Regions from separate parts of the Aliiglaciecola aliphaticivorans genome, predicted to be linked through region 1. Evidence: predicted binding sites of a transcription regulator. Region 1 holds the regulator's gene; each other region holds the start of a gene.
What was found. The regulator sigma-54, encoded in region 1, starts transcription at its own class of promoters, with help from an activator protein. The targets are predictions, from matches to a motif close to GTTGGCACGNNNNTNGNNT.
Positions count from the first base shown of each region.

Region 1 (4,218 bases):
TAATAGCTGAAAGTGACAGCAATGCAGAAGGTGGTGTTACGGCTATTTTTCAACCTGAAAGTATTCGTAAACGTCAGGACGAAAGTGCAAACGAAGAATCCAAAAATTCAGAACAGCAAGACATTAACAAGTTGCAGGATGAACAACCTTAATGGCAACATTAAAAGCAACCAATTTAGCTAAATCATATAAATCTCGACAGGTAGTTCGTGATGTTAGTTTGGAAGTGTCTACTGGACAAATTGTTGGTTTGTTGGGTCCTAATGGTGCAGGTAAAACAACCACGTTTTATATGATTGTTGGGCTAGTACCTTTAGACAAAGGCGATATTTTTATTGACCAAACAGCGTTGACATTGCAGCCCATGCACATTCGGGCTAGAAAAGGAATTGGGTATCTTCCCCAAGAATCATCTATATTTCGTAAACTGACCGTTTACCAAAATATTATGGCAATTTTGCAAACCCGAAAGGAATTGAGTTCTGACCAGCGCGAAGAGCAAGCTGATGCATTACTCGATGAGTTTAATATAAATCACATTCGCAATAGCCTTGGCATGAGTTTATCTGGGGGCGAACGTCGAAGAGTAGAAATAGCACGGGCGTTAGCTGCCGCACCAGAATTTATCCTATTGGATGAGCCTTTCGCTGGAGTAGACCCTATTTCGGTGAATGACATAAAAAAAATAATTCAACACTTGCGTGACAGAGGTATTGGAGTATTAATAACGGATCACAATGTACGTGAAACCCTAGACGTGTGTGAAAAAGCGTATATTGTGAGTCATGGTGAATTAATAGCTTCTGGTACTGCAGAAGAAGTTTTAAATAATCAACAAGTCAGAGATGTATACCTTGGCGAGCAATTCAAGCTATAGTACAGGTATGTTGTTTTTAACCAAAGCTTTGTGGCTAAACAAGTAAGAATAAAAAAACTAAATGAAACCCTCGTTACAATTAAAATTTAGTCAGCAACTAACAATGACGCCTCAATTGCAGCAGGCGATACGTCTATTGCAGTTGTCAACGCTGGATTTACAACAAGAAATACAGGAAGCGTTAGAATCCAACCCCCTTTTGGAAGTAGAGGATGGTTCTGATGTCCCCACTGGGGATTCCGCTCTAGCAGATAGTAATGATAAATTCACTGAAGAAACCGTTTCCGCAAGTTCAGATTCCATTGACACTAACGAAGCGTTAGAAAAAGCGGATATACCAGACGAATTACCCATAGATAGTACCTGGGATGAATATATCAGTGCATCTTCAGCACCCGCATCTATTAGTGGTGGTAGCGGCGGGGATGATGATCAAGTTTTCCAAGGCGAAACCAGTGAAAACATACAAGATCATTTGTTATGGCAGATGCGGCTGACCCCTTTTTCAGAAGTTGATAACGCCATCGCCATTGCAATCATCGACTCAATCGATGAATCTGGATATCTCACCATTAGCACTGAAGATGTGCTTGCAAGTCTCGACCACGAAGATGTAGAGCTAGATGAAGTTGAATGTGTTTTAAAACGCATTCAAATGTTCGATCCTATTGGTTCCGGTTCAAGAACTCCCCAAGAGTGTCTAATGGTGCAAATGAATCAATTTGCGCCTGATACGCCATGGTTGAATGAAGCTAAATTATTGATCAGTGAATATGCAGACCTGTTGGGTAGCAAAGACTACCGAACACTAATGCGTAAAACGCGCTTAAAAGAAGATGAATTACGTGAGGCCATGCGCTTATTGCAAACCTTGAACCCTCGCCCAGGCAGCGCGTTAATAATTAGTGATTCAGAGTACGTCATTCCTGATGTTTCTGTAATGAAGAAAAATGGACGTTGGCAAGTAGAGTTAAATCCCGATAGCTTGCCTAAACTGAATGTGAATCAGCAGTATGCAGCTATGAGCCGCAACGCTAAAAACACCAGTGACAGCCAGTTTATTCGTTCACATATGCAAGAAGCCAAATGGTTTATCAAAAGCCTTGAAAGTAGAAATGATACGCTACTAAAAGTAGCCAACTGTATTGTTCAACAGCAAGTCGGATTTTTCGAGCATGGACCGGAAATGATGAAACCAATGGTGTTAAATGATGTCGCAGAAATGGTGGATATGCATGAATCAACCATTTCCCGTGTTACTACACAAAAATATATGCATACACCAAGAGGGATATACGAGCTGAAGTACTTCTTCTCCAGCCATGTGGCAACAGATTCTGGCGGAGAGTGTTCTTCCACGGCGATTCGCGCGCTCATTAAAAAACTTATTGCTGCCGAGCTTCCAACGAAGCCGCTTAGTGATAGTAAGATTGCTGATCTACTGGCCGACCAAGGCATAAAGGTTGCCCGTAGAACCATAGCAAAATACCGGGAGTCTTTATCGATCCCACCGTCTAACCAACGCAAGAGCCTGCTGTAGGCTCGACAACAGAAGGAATACGCTAATTATGCAAATTAACCTTACTGGCCATCATGTAGAAATTACAGATTCATTGCGAGATTACGTAGACAACAAATTTACAAAGTTAGAAAGGCATTTTGATCACATCAACAATGTCCATGTCATTCTCAATGTCGAAAAGCTTAATCAAAAGGCTGAAGCGACAGTTCATCTTAGCGGAGGGGAAGTGTTTGCAACCTCAGAACATAACGATATGTACGCAGCCATTGACGGATTAATCGATAAGCTTGATCGACAGGTGATCAAGCACAAGGAAAAAATCAAACGTCATTAACCTATATTAGATTATTTAATGGAAATTAAAGACATCCTTTCCTCTGACTGCACAAGTTGTGCAGTTCAGGGGACAAGTAAAAAACGAATTCTTGAAACTATCAGCCTGATAGCGGCAGAAAAGATTGACGGTATTGATCAGACTACCATTTTAAATAGTTTGGTAAATCGCGAAAAAATGGGTAGTACAGGAATCGGTAATGGTATTGCCTTACCCCATGGCAGATTAGCCGGCTTAAAAGACGTCGTTGCCATATTAATCACCAGTGATCCTTCCATCAACTTTGACGCCATAGATAACTGCCCTGTCGATATATTTTTTGCTATTTTAGTACCTGAAGATAAAGCTGCAGGCCATCTGCAAACCTTAGCAACCATAGCAACAAAGTTAAGTGACAAAGAGATTCTTAAACGTATCCGCAGCGCACAAGACAATAGCCAGTTATATGAGGCAATCGTTGCATGAAGCTGATTATTATTAGTGGTCGTTCTGGCTCAGGAAAGTCTATTGCACTGCGCTCTTTAGAAGATTTAGGTTATTATTGTGTTGATAATATTCCAGTTAATCTTCTGCCCACCCTGACCCATACGGTGATGGATGAGTATGATCAAGTAGCCGTCAGTATCGATGTGAGAAACCTTCCTAAGGTATCTGGTGAACTAGTCGAAATTCTTGATTATTTGCCAGCAAACTGGGATATGACCATCGTTTATTTAGATGCCAGTGATGACATGCTAATTAAACGTTTCAGCGAAACCCGCAGACTGCACCCGCTGTCACGTCAAAACAAATCCCTTTCAGATGCGATTCAAGCGGAAGGTCAATTATTAGCTCCTATCGCAGAACGTGCTGACTTATATTTAGATACTGACAAGCTTTCAGTTCACCAATTAGCGGAGTTAGTGCGAGAACGAATATTAGGCAAAAAGAGTTCTAGGCTGGTTTTAGTATTTGAGTCTTTTGGATTCAAATATGGCATACCCAAAGATGCAGACTACGTATTTGATGCACGTTTTTTGCCTAACCCCCATTGGGAACCCGATTTGAAACATTTGACGGGTTTAGATTCACCAGTAGAGATATTTTTAGGTTCCCAGCCAATAGTAACGAAATTTATTTGGCAAATTCAAAACCTCATATCGACCTGGCTTCCTCATTTAGAAAGAAATAATCGTAGTTACGTAACAGTCGCAATAGGCTGCACCGGTGGACAACATCGCTCAGTTTATGTTGCCGAGTCATTAGCAAAAACATTTTCAGCTTCTCACCCTGATGTGCAAATTAGACACCGAGAGTTAAACCGATGAACCGCTTCGAAAAACAAATCGTTATCGTCAATAAGCTAGGTTTACATGCACGAGCAGCCACCGAATTAGTCAAAGTAGCCAACCAATTTGACGCTGTAGTAACACTAGTTCAAGGTGAAAAATCAGCATCGGCAAATAGTGTGTTGGGTTTGATGATGTTGGAAAGCTCTCAAGGCAA
Region 1 covers NZ_BAAGTF010000017.1:33,800-38,017, reverse strand. The annotation lists gene lptA (lipopolysaccharide transport periplasmic protein LptA) at 1-152, shown strand, start outside; gene lptB (LPS export ABC transporter ATP-binding protein) at 152-877, shown strand; gene ACYVIL_RS09255 (RNA polymerase factor sigma-54) at 939-2,417, shown strand; gene hpf (ribosome hibernation promoting factor) at 2,446-2,733, shown strand; gene ptsN (PTS IIA-like nitrogen regulatory protein PtsN) at 2,752-3,198, shown strand; gene rapZ (RNase adapter RapZ) at 3,195-4,040, shown strand; gene ACYVIL_RS09235 (HPr family phosphocarrier protein) at 4,037-4,218, shown strand, end outside.

Region 2 (4,218 bases), on a different contig from region 1:
GCACCGTCCATTGAGCCGTAAAAATCCGCTTCGCTAGTAATTTCCATGCGTCTTTTTCTTGCTTCATCTTGATCAATATAGCCAGCATTCAAATCCGCATCTATCGCCATTTGTTTACCCGGCATGGCGTCCAAGGTAAAACGTGCACTTACTTCTGAAATACGTCCTGCACCAGCGGTTACCACTTTAAAGTTAATGATCAGTAAGATGGCAAAAACCACAATACCTACTGCATAATTGCCTCCAATGACCACTTCACCAAAAGCTTGTATAACCTTACCGGCGGAATCGCCACCTTCATGCCCCTCTAACAAGACAATTCGAGTGGAAGCTACATTTAATGCCAAACGCAGTACCGTCGCGACTAACAATACGAGAGGGAAAATACCAAAATCCACAGGTTTATTGGTAAAAACTGCCACCAAAATGACCATAAGTGATAGGGCGATATTAAAACTAAAAAGAATATCCAGCAGAAATGCAGGCATCGGTAGAATCACCATGCCCATAATGGCTAGCACTACGATTGGGGCGCCGATCCCATTCATAAAGCTCTTGACCTGATTTTTATCTACCCGATTAAGGTAACCTGCAAGTTCCATAAACAATTTTTTGACGGTTGTGAATATAATCATAGGTTTTGCAACAAACGCGCCAAAAATATCGACTGATAATTGACGTTTTCCCAACTTAGAATAATCAACTAAGCCAATAGGACACGGTTGCTAAGGAAATTGGGTGGGGGGTAATTGAAATAGCACGTAATAAGCGTTTTAGTTGAGCTAGATGTGAGTGTTAGATAGCCGCGTTTCGTAGTGAGTTTGGAACAACAAACATAAAAAAACCCGGCAAAACTGCCAGGTTTTTTGATAAATTAGTTTAGCTTACTTAGCAGCAATTTTTCTGCGCACTAATAAACCTAGGCCAGCTAACATAAGCACTAAAGCCGAAGGCTCTGGAACATAGGTTACGTCGCCAAGTGTTGTAATACCAAAGGCGTCAAGATAAGGCCCGTCTATATTGCCACTTGCATCGTACAAATATTCATCAATAACAACTATACCATCGTAATTGCCAACATCTAACGTTAATACGTAGTCTGGCATAGCGCCAAATAAAGCGAATGTTTCAATTAAAAAATCTAACCCAGCATTTGGATCAAATGGATTAATACCCGCTATAATTGGAAGGCCAAAATCCGCTGACTCACCATCAGCCATGGTTAAAGCTAAGTCACCGATAGACAAATCAAGGTCTACAGTGCTTAAGAAACCTACTGCATCCGCGTCTTCAGTATTGTAAGTAACAGAACCTATAACCTGAGGACCTAAATCAATATTGAATGGATTAAAATCAGAAAACTGAACATCTGCATAGATATCTTGTTGAATAATCGCGCCAGCGTTTGCTGACAGAGACATTCCCAATGTTGTTGCCATAAGACCTGTCGCGAGCAAAACTTTTTTCAAATACTTCATACTAGTGAACCTTAATTATTGTTTTAAACGATTTCGTTCATTATTTATTGTTATTGTTATAGTGTTTTTGAATCATCGGTCACGACTTAAACAGTGCGACCTCTGCCACTAAGTAAAGCAATTACCGAACCAATTTATTTTTATCAAAATAATCAGTAACTTATTTTCACATGAATAAATAGGGCAAGAGAGATCGTTAAAATATTTGACACTTAATCGCTATATCATTGCTCACTTTCTGGTGTTTTTTTATGCGTCTATTTTTGTTCTGATGCCTTTTCTTGCTCTGGCTCCGATACTTTATTCGGTGATACGGCAAAATCGCAATCGGACTCTTCATGGTCGCCAACCACATCTTCCAATCGCACTTTATCGACACTGCGAAAAGTGTTAATTGGTCCCGCTAACGCATACAAGGCGAAAACGAAAAACAATACTAAAGAAGGAGCGGTAGCCACTATGATGAAAACCAACATCACGATTAATAGCCCAACAAAAGGTACCTTGCCATGCCAGTCCACTTCTTTGAATGAATTGTATTTGAAATTACTCACCATTAATAAACCAGCTAAGCCAGTTAGCACAGCAACGACAAGACCAAACTCTTTACCATCAACATCATAATCAACGCCAACCCATACCATACCCGCAACCAATGCCGCAGCCGCTGGACTAGCCAACCCTTGGAAGAATCGCTTGTCGGCTACCCCTAATTGGGTATTAAACCTAGCGAGTCTCAATGCTGCGCCTGCAACATAGATAAAAGCAGCTAACCAGCCTACTTTACCTAAATCAGTTAACCCCCAATTATAAGCAACAAGAGCTGGTGCCATTCCGAATGACACCATGTCTGCCATGGAGTCGTATTCAGCACCAAACTCGCTTTGGGTATTTGTCATACGTGCAACTCGGCCATCAAGGCCATCAAATATCATCGCCACAAAAATCGCAACGGCGGCGGCTTCAAATCGACCATTCATTGATGCAACCACGGCATAAAAGCCAGAAAACAGACCTGCCGTTGTCAGCAAATTTGGCAATAAATAAATACCTTTACGTTTAGATTCTGACATTATTCCCCCTTCAAAATGAGCGCACAAGATAGCACAACCCTGAATTAGCTCAAAATCATAGATACATTCATATGGTTTAATTTTACCCCTTACAATGACAAATATAAGTTTTCTTTTTGAAAAAACTTTTACAGTTTGTGTTTTCCATTTTAATTTTGCGCTTATCCCTCAACATACCTATGTGACAAACGATATACACAACAGCATTCAATCCCAGGCTACAATTGGTCTTTCGAAGATTTGAAGGGTGGCATTTTGTTTAAGTAGCCATTTGGAAACAGGTAATTTTTTTACTGTCCATTATTTTTACAGTAGAACTATTCCACCTGATAAAAAATCACCAAAAAAACGCGCAAGCCCTTGTTTACAGTGAATTTACTAAAGTTGGTTTAATTATTGCTTAAGACCTCTAGCAAAGGCTTAGGCCAACAGTTTCGAAGATGTAGGAATAATAGTTATGGTTAATAAAATTTTAGCGGGTTTTTTCGCGTTGGCAGTAGCAGGTTACGCCTCAGCAGGCACAACAACCTATGAGACCCAATCCTGGAATTTAGCTTCAAGTGGCAGTTGGGGATCGAATTCCCTTAGTTATACCTCTGGAACAATCGGTATGACGGTAACAGCTTGGTCATCAACCGGTAATGCCAGTTGTGGCACAGGTCCAGAATGTAACAGTAGTAATGTCGCATACGATCAAGACCCGTTTATCGAAAGCGCAGATTTAAAACGTTACTCCTCTGGTCTTGGCGCAGTCAACGATGATGAAGGTGATTCTTCTCCTCATCATGCTTTAGATAATAAAGGTAGTAATAGCGGTTGGCTTGACTACGACATGGTGTTGTTTGAATTTGACACTGCGGTAGAGTTAACCAGTATTAAAGCCGGTTGGACTAAAAATGACTCTGATGTCAGTATTTTGGGTTATACAGGTACAGGCGATTTAGGAAGCACACCATTTTCAACCAGCACCAAATGGAGCGATTTGATGTCTGATGGTTGGGGATATCAAACTGACAAATTTAATATTGGTACTAACACCGCAACCATATCTGCCGGATTTGAATCCAAGTATTGGTTAGTGGGCGTATATAACTCGGTTTTTTCAGGTAATTCTGGAGACAACTATTACGATGCGATTAAATTAAAGAACATCACGACTCGTAAAAGTGAAGGTCAAACCCAAGAAGTACCTGAGCCAGCAACATTCGCTTTATTGCTAATTGGTGCTGCGGCGATATTTAGACGCAAACTGTCAGCCTAAACAATAAATCTGTGAAAAAGACGGTTCGCCGTCTTTTTTTATGCCTGCTTGTTAGCGATATAACCTCCTCTATGTTCAGTATTTTATCCACTAACGGTGTAAAGTCTTTACGCTTTGCGGTATCTTGTTGTATCAACTTACGAACAATCCTTGAGCTCACAATTATAGAGAGATCTTACGTGGTGAAACTTGCCAAAAAAATATCTATCGCTGCCTTATTGTTATTGAGCAGTCAGGTTTTCGCACAGAGCAGTAGTGAATTTTATGAAAAAGCTCTGGCTTCATTTGAAGATAAAGATTTTGAAACTGCTTATATCCACCTAAAAAACAGCTTAAAAGAAAATGAAGATAACCTTCCCGCTAAAATACTCATGGGAAAAGTATTATTGATTAGCGGCTATATGTA
Region 2 covers NZ_BAAGTF010000097.1:39,170-43,387, reverse strand. The annotation lists gene flhA (flagellar biosynthesis protein FlhA) at 1-602, opposite strand, end outside; gene ACYVIL_RS21935 (PEP-CTERM sorting domain-containing protein) at 885-1,478, opposite strand; gene pssA (CDP-diacylglycerol--serine O-phosphatidyltransferase) at 1,736-2,551, opposite strand; gene xdp1 (exosortase-dependent surface protein XDP1) at 3,009-3,812, shown strand; gene prsT (XrtA/PEP-CTERM system TPR-repeat protein PrsT) at 3,995-4,218, shown strand, end outside.
Region 2: the regulator sigma-54 is predicted to act here: its motif matches at 1,594-1,612, upstream of ACYVIL_RS21935 (PEP-CTERM sorting domain-containing protein).

Region 3 (4,218 bases), on a different contig from region 1:
ACCTGATTTTGAATTATTAAAACAGTCGCTAACTGAGCCATTATTATTCGATGGACGAAATTTATTTGAACCTAAGCTAATGCAGGAATACGGATTGCATTACTATGCTATAGGTCGTGGATTATCAATAAAGGAACGTTAATATGAGTCAGGTTAAAAAAGCAGTCATTCCAGTTGCAGGACTGGGGACAAGAATGTTACCCGCAACAAAAGCTATTCCAAAGGAAATGCTGCCAGTTGTAGACAAACCACTGATTCAGTATGTGGTAGCGGAGTGTGTCGCCGCGGGTTTGAAAGAAATTATATTGGTGACCCATGCAAGTAAGAACAGCATTGAGAACCATTTTGATACTAGTTTTGAGTTAGAAGCAACACTCGAGAAACGGGTTAAGCGCCAATTGTTAGAAGCGGTACAAGCTATCTGTCCTAAAGACGTGACTATTATGCACGTACGCCAAGGTGTAGCTAAAGGTTTGGGCCACGCTATCTTGTGTGCTCGTCCAATGATCGGTGATAACCCTTTTGCAGTGGTTCTGCCAGATGTCATCATTGATGATGCTGCTTGTAACCCTAAAAAGGACAACTTAGCCGACATGGTCGCTACCTTCAATACCAGCCAGGTCAGTCAAATTATGGTTGAAGCTGTACCTGAAGAGTTGGTACATAAATACGGCGTGGTTGATTTAGAAGGTAAAGACTTAGGTGAAGGTGAGTCAGCTAAGATCCACAGAATGGTAGAAAAGCCACCACTGGAAGAAGCGCCATCTAACTTAGCCGTAGTGGGTCGTTACGTTTTATCTGAAAGTATTTGGGATGAGTTAGAAAAAACTCAGCCTGGTGCGGGTGATGAAATTCAATTAACCGATGCCATAGACACAATGATGGAAAAAGAGCAGGTTGATGCGTATTACATGACGGGTAAGAGCCATGATTGCGGCAGTAAACTTGGTTATATGAAAGCCAACATTGAGTACGGTTTACGCCATGAAGAAATCAAAGATGAGTTTCTTGAGTTCTTAAAAGAAACCATTAAGTAGGTGTTAAAACAGCATGAAAGTGGCGCCAATCGGCGCCATTTTTTTATTTTACAGAAACCGAAGTTTTCAGTTTTTCTAACATGCGATCACCAATCCCTTTCACATTGGTAATATCTTCCACACGCTTAAAACTGCCATTGGCTTTTCGATAGGCCACAATATCTTGCGCTTTTTTTGCACCAATACCAGGTAAGGCTTCTAAATCGTTGGCGGTAGCCGTATTCAGATTGATAGGTGTTGCTTGCGCCTGCAATTGGGTTTTCGCAGTGTCCATTTTTTGATTTAAACTTTTAGCATGAAGGGTGAGTGGGCTGCCTGCCAGAAAAACTGCGCAAGCAATAACTAAAGTGGGTAAGAACTTTTTCATATTGAATCTCCGTGTTCATTTTTAATCCGTTAGTGCGTCATTTGCACGATTTAAAATTAGTCCGGCTTTGTTTATATGTAAAGTCTAGTTTTTGGGTGTGCCACATAGTTAGAGGGGGAAAGCGTATCGAGGAGAGTATTTAAATAATCACTTTTCTAAGCAATTAAAAAAGGCCCTTGAAAAGGACCTTAGTTAAACTCTACTGTTTAGTAGAATATTCAGGGTAGCTTTACGCAGGGTTATTTTTTACGGCGAAGCGCTAATAAACCCATACCTAGTAATAGAATGCCTGCTGGCTCAGGTACGCTAGCCGCTTCTACTGAAGCAAGTGATAAAGCTTGAACGTCGCCAGAGCTGACTTCGGTTAGCCTAATTGAGTTGTTACCACTACAACAGTTTTCAGCCCAAAACAATTCGATTGTGTGGCTACCAATTGCGATGTCGTTCAAATCAACAGAAAATACATCTGAGTTACCCCAATTATATTTCCACCAAAGGTTGTCAGTGCGTTCAGATACTAACGTTCCATCTAAGTAAAGCTCGGCTCCATAACCGGCGTCTAGGCCTGCTTCAAGTGTCCAACTTCCTTCATAGCCCATATTAAATTCAACAGTTAATAAGTTCACGCTATCTTGAGCTGTATTGAAGTTATCAGTAGAGCTAATGCTATTCACTGAAGATGAAGGCAATAAATCGAATGCGGCTTGCAGATCACTGCTATCAAAACTACCAGCAATGTCGCGAGATTCTAGGGTGATGACAGTTGCGTTAACTGATGCGGAAATTACAAAGCTTGCCAATAAGGCAGATTTTAAAAGATTTATCATGACTGCTTCCTATGATACTAAAAATTATTTAAAAACATGATTAAGCACAACTTGTGCCAATATTTAAATTGTTGATTTTAATTGATTTATTTGTGTTTTTGCGAGTGGTCGGATTAGTTGTGTAAAATATTTTGACAGTTCAAAATGAAAAAAGCCGTTACATTATTCAATGCAACGGCTTGTGTAGAGAGCTTCTAAATCTTTTGTTTAAAGTCTATCTAAAACCGCTTGAGTGAAGTCAGTTGTGCCGTGCTCACCACCTAAATCACGTGTGGTGCGATCACCTGATTCGATAACGTCTTTAAGGGCATTACGAATTTTTTCGGCTTTATCACCCATTTGTAAATATTCAAGCATTTGTACTGACGCTAAAATAACTGACGTTGGGTTGGCTAGGTTTTTACCTGCGATATCTGGTGCAGATCCATGAACCGCTTCAAAAATAGCGCAGTCTGAGCCAATGTTAGCCCCAGGAGCCATGCCTAAACCACCGACTAATCCAGCACAAAGATCGGAAAGAATATCGCCAAACAAGTTGGTTGTTACCATTACATCAAATTGATGAGGATTCATCACCAATTGCATGCAGGCGTTATCCACGATCATTTCTGTTGATTCGATGTCGGGATATTTGTCGGCTATTTCTCTGGCCACTTTCAAAAATAAACCTGAAGTCGATTTTAAGATATTGGCTTTGTGAACGGCGGTTACTTTTTTACGACCTTCGCGACGGGCTAATTCGTATGCGAAAGTAATAATGCGCTCAGCGCCTTCACGGGTAATAATACTTTTCGCTTCTGCTTCTGTACCATCATCAGAAACCACTTGTCCTAGGCCCGAGTACATGCCTTCAGTGTTTTCTCTGACGGTAATGATGTCGATGTCTTCATAACGTGCTTTCGTTCCTTTAAAGGACAATACTGGGCGCACGTTTGCGTACATTTGGAACTTTTTACGCAAGCTAACGTTAATGGAGGTAAAGCCCTCACCTACTGGGGTAGTTAGTGGGCCTTTTAACGCGACTTTATTTTTTTCAATAAGATCTAGAGTCTCTTGAGGTAATAACTCACCGTGGTTTTCCAACGCCATCAAACCTGCATCGGCGAAGTCATACTCAAAGTCGCAGCCAACTTTTTCTAATATTTGGAGGGCCGAATCGACGATATCAGGTCCGATACCATCTCCTTTGATAACGGTAATGCGTTGTTGTGTCATGATCTATTCCTATTTTACACTTTCGAGGGCTGGGGAGTTAGCCGGCGTACAGACTGAATTTAAGGGGCAGATTTATACCATTTTTAGCGCTGATTTTCCATGTATTACGACGATTTCCGCAGTTTTGTTGCTGAATTTACGGATATTAGGGGAGTGCACAGTAACTATGGCTGAGTTGCAGTGAATTGGCTAACAATTCACTAACGTTTTGTTCATTTAATTTAAAAAAGCTTAGGCACTGAGAATAATAATTTTGAGAGGGGTTATTGGCTATCTGTTCACTGAAATAAATTCTTCTGGCTAATAATAAACTCAAGCCAAGGGTCATGATCATGGTTTTAAGTATGGGTTTTTTGGGTAGTTCATCCGATAGCAAACCATTTGCAACAATCGCTTCGGCATACAAAGCAGGTTGTTGCCACGCTTGGCATAACTTTAAACAATGACTGCGCAGTGTCTCTGCATTGCGAAAATCGAACAGACACCGAATATCCTGCTGACGTTCAACACTGAGGCTCCATTTTGTGCGGGTTTTAAGGGCAGGCTGGGTAAATAAACCACTACATGCAAAGCACAATAACGTGGAGGCTTCCTCAGGAGATAGGTGTTTATTCTGAGAACTGAGGTTAGCCGCAATTTGACTGGCTAAGCGTATGAACTGGGTGAAATTTTGCTGCAATGGAAAGTGACTTTGATTCAACCTTAGCAATAGTGCCTGTTGTATCAGCATGGAGTTTGCTTTCACATACCCATGCATCATTAAGCCATGTTT
Region 3 covers NZ_BAAGTF010000019.1:15,214-19,431, forward strand. The annotation lists gene ACYVIL_RS10360 (UDP-glucose dehydrogenase family protein) at 1-142, shown strand, start outside; gene galU (UTP--glucose-1-phosphate uridylyltransferase GalU) at 144-1,037, shown strand; gene ACYVIL_RS10370 (ComEA family DNA-binding protein) at 1,081-1,404, opposite strand; gene ACYVIL_RS10375 (CCXG family PEP-CTERM protein) at 1,644-2,231, opposite strand; gene ACYVIL_RS10380 (isocitrate dehydrogenase) at 2,439-3,446, opposite strand; gene ACYVIL_RS10385 (hypothetical protein) at 3,592-4,218, opposite strand, start outside.
Region 3: the regulator sigma-54 is predicted to act here: its motif matches at 2,274-2,292, upstream of ACYVIL_RS10375 (CCXG family PEP-CTERM protein).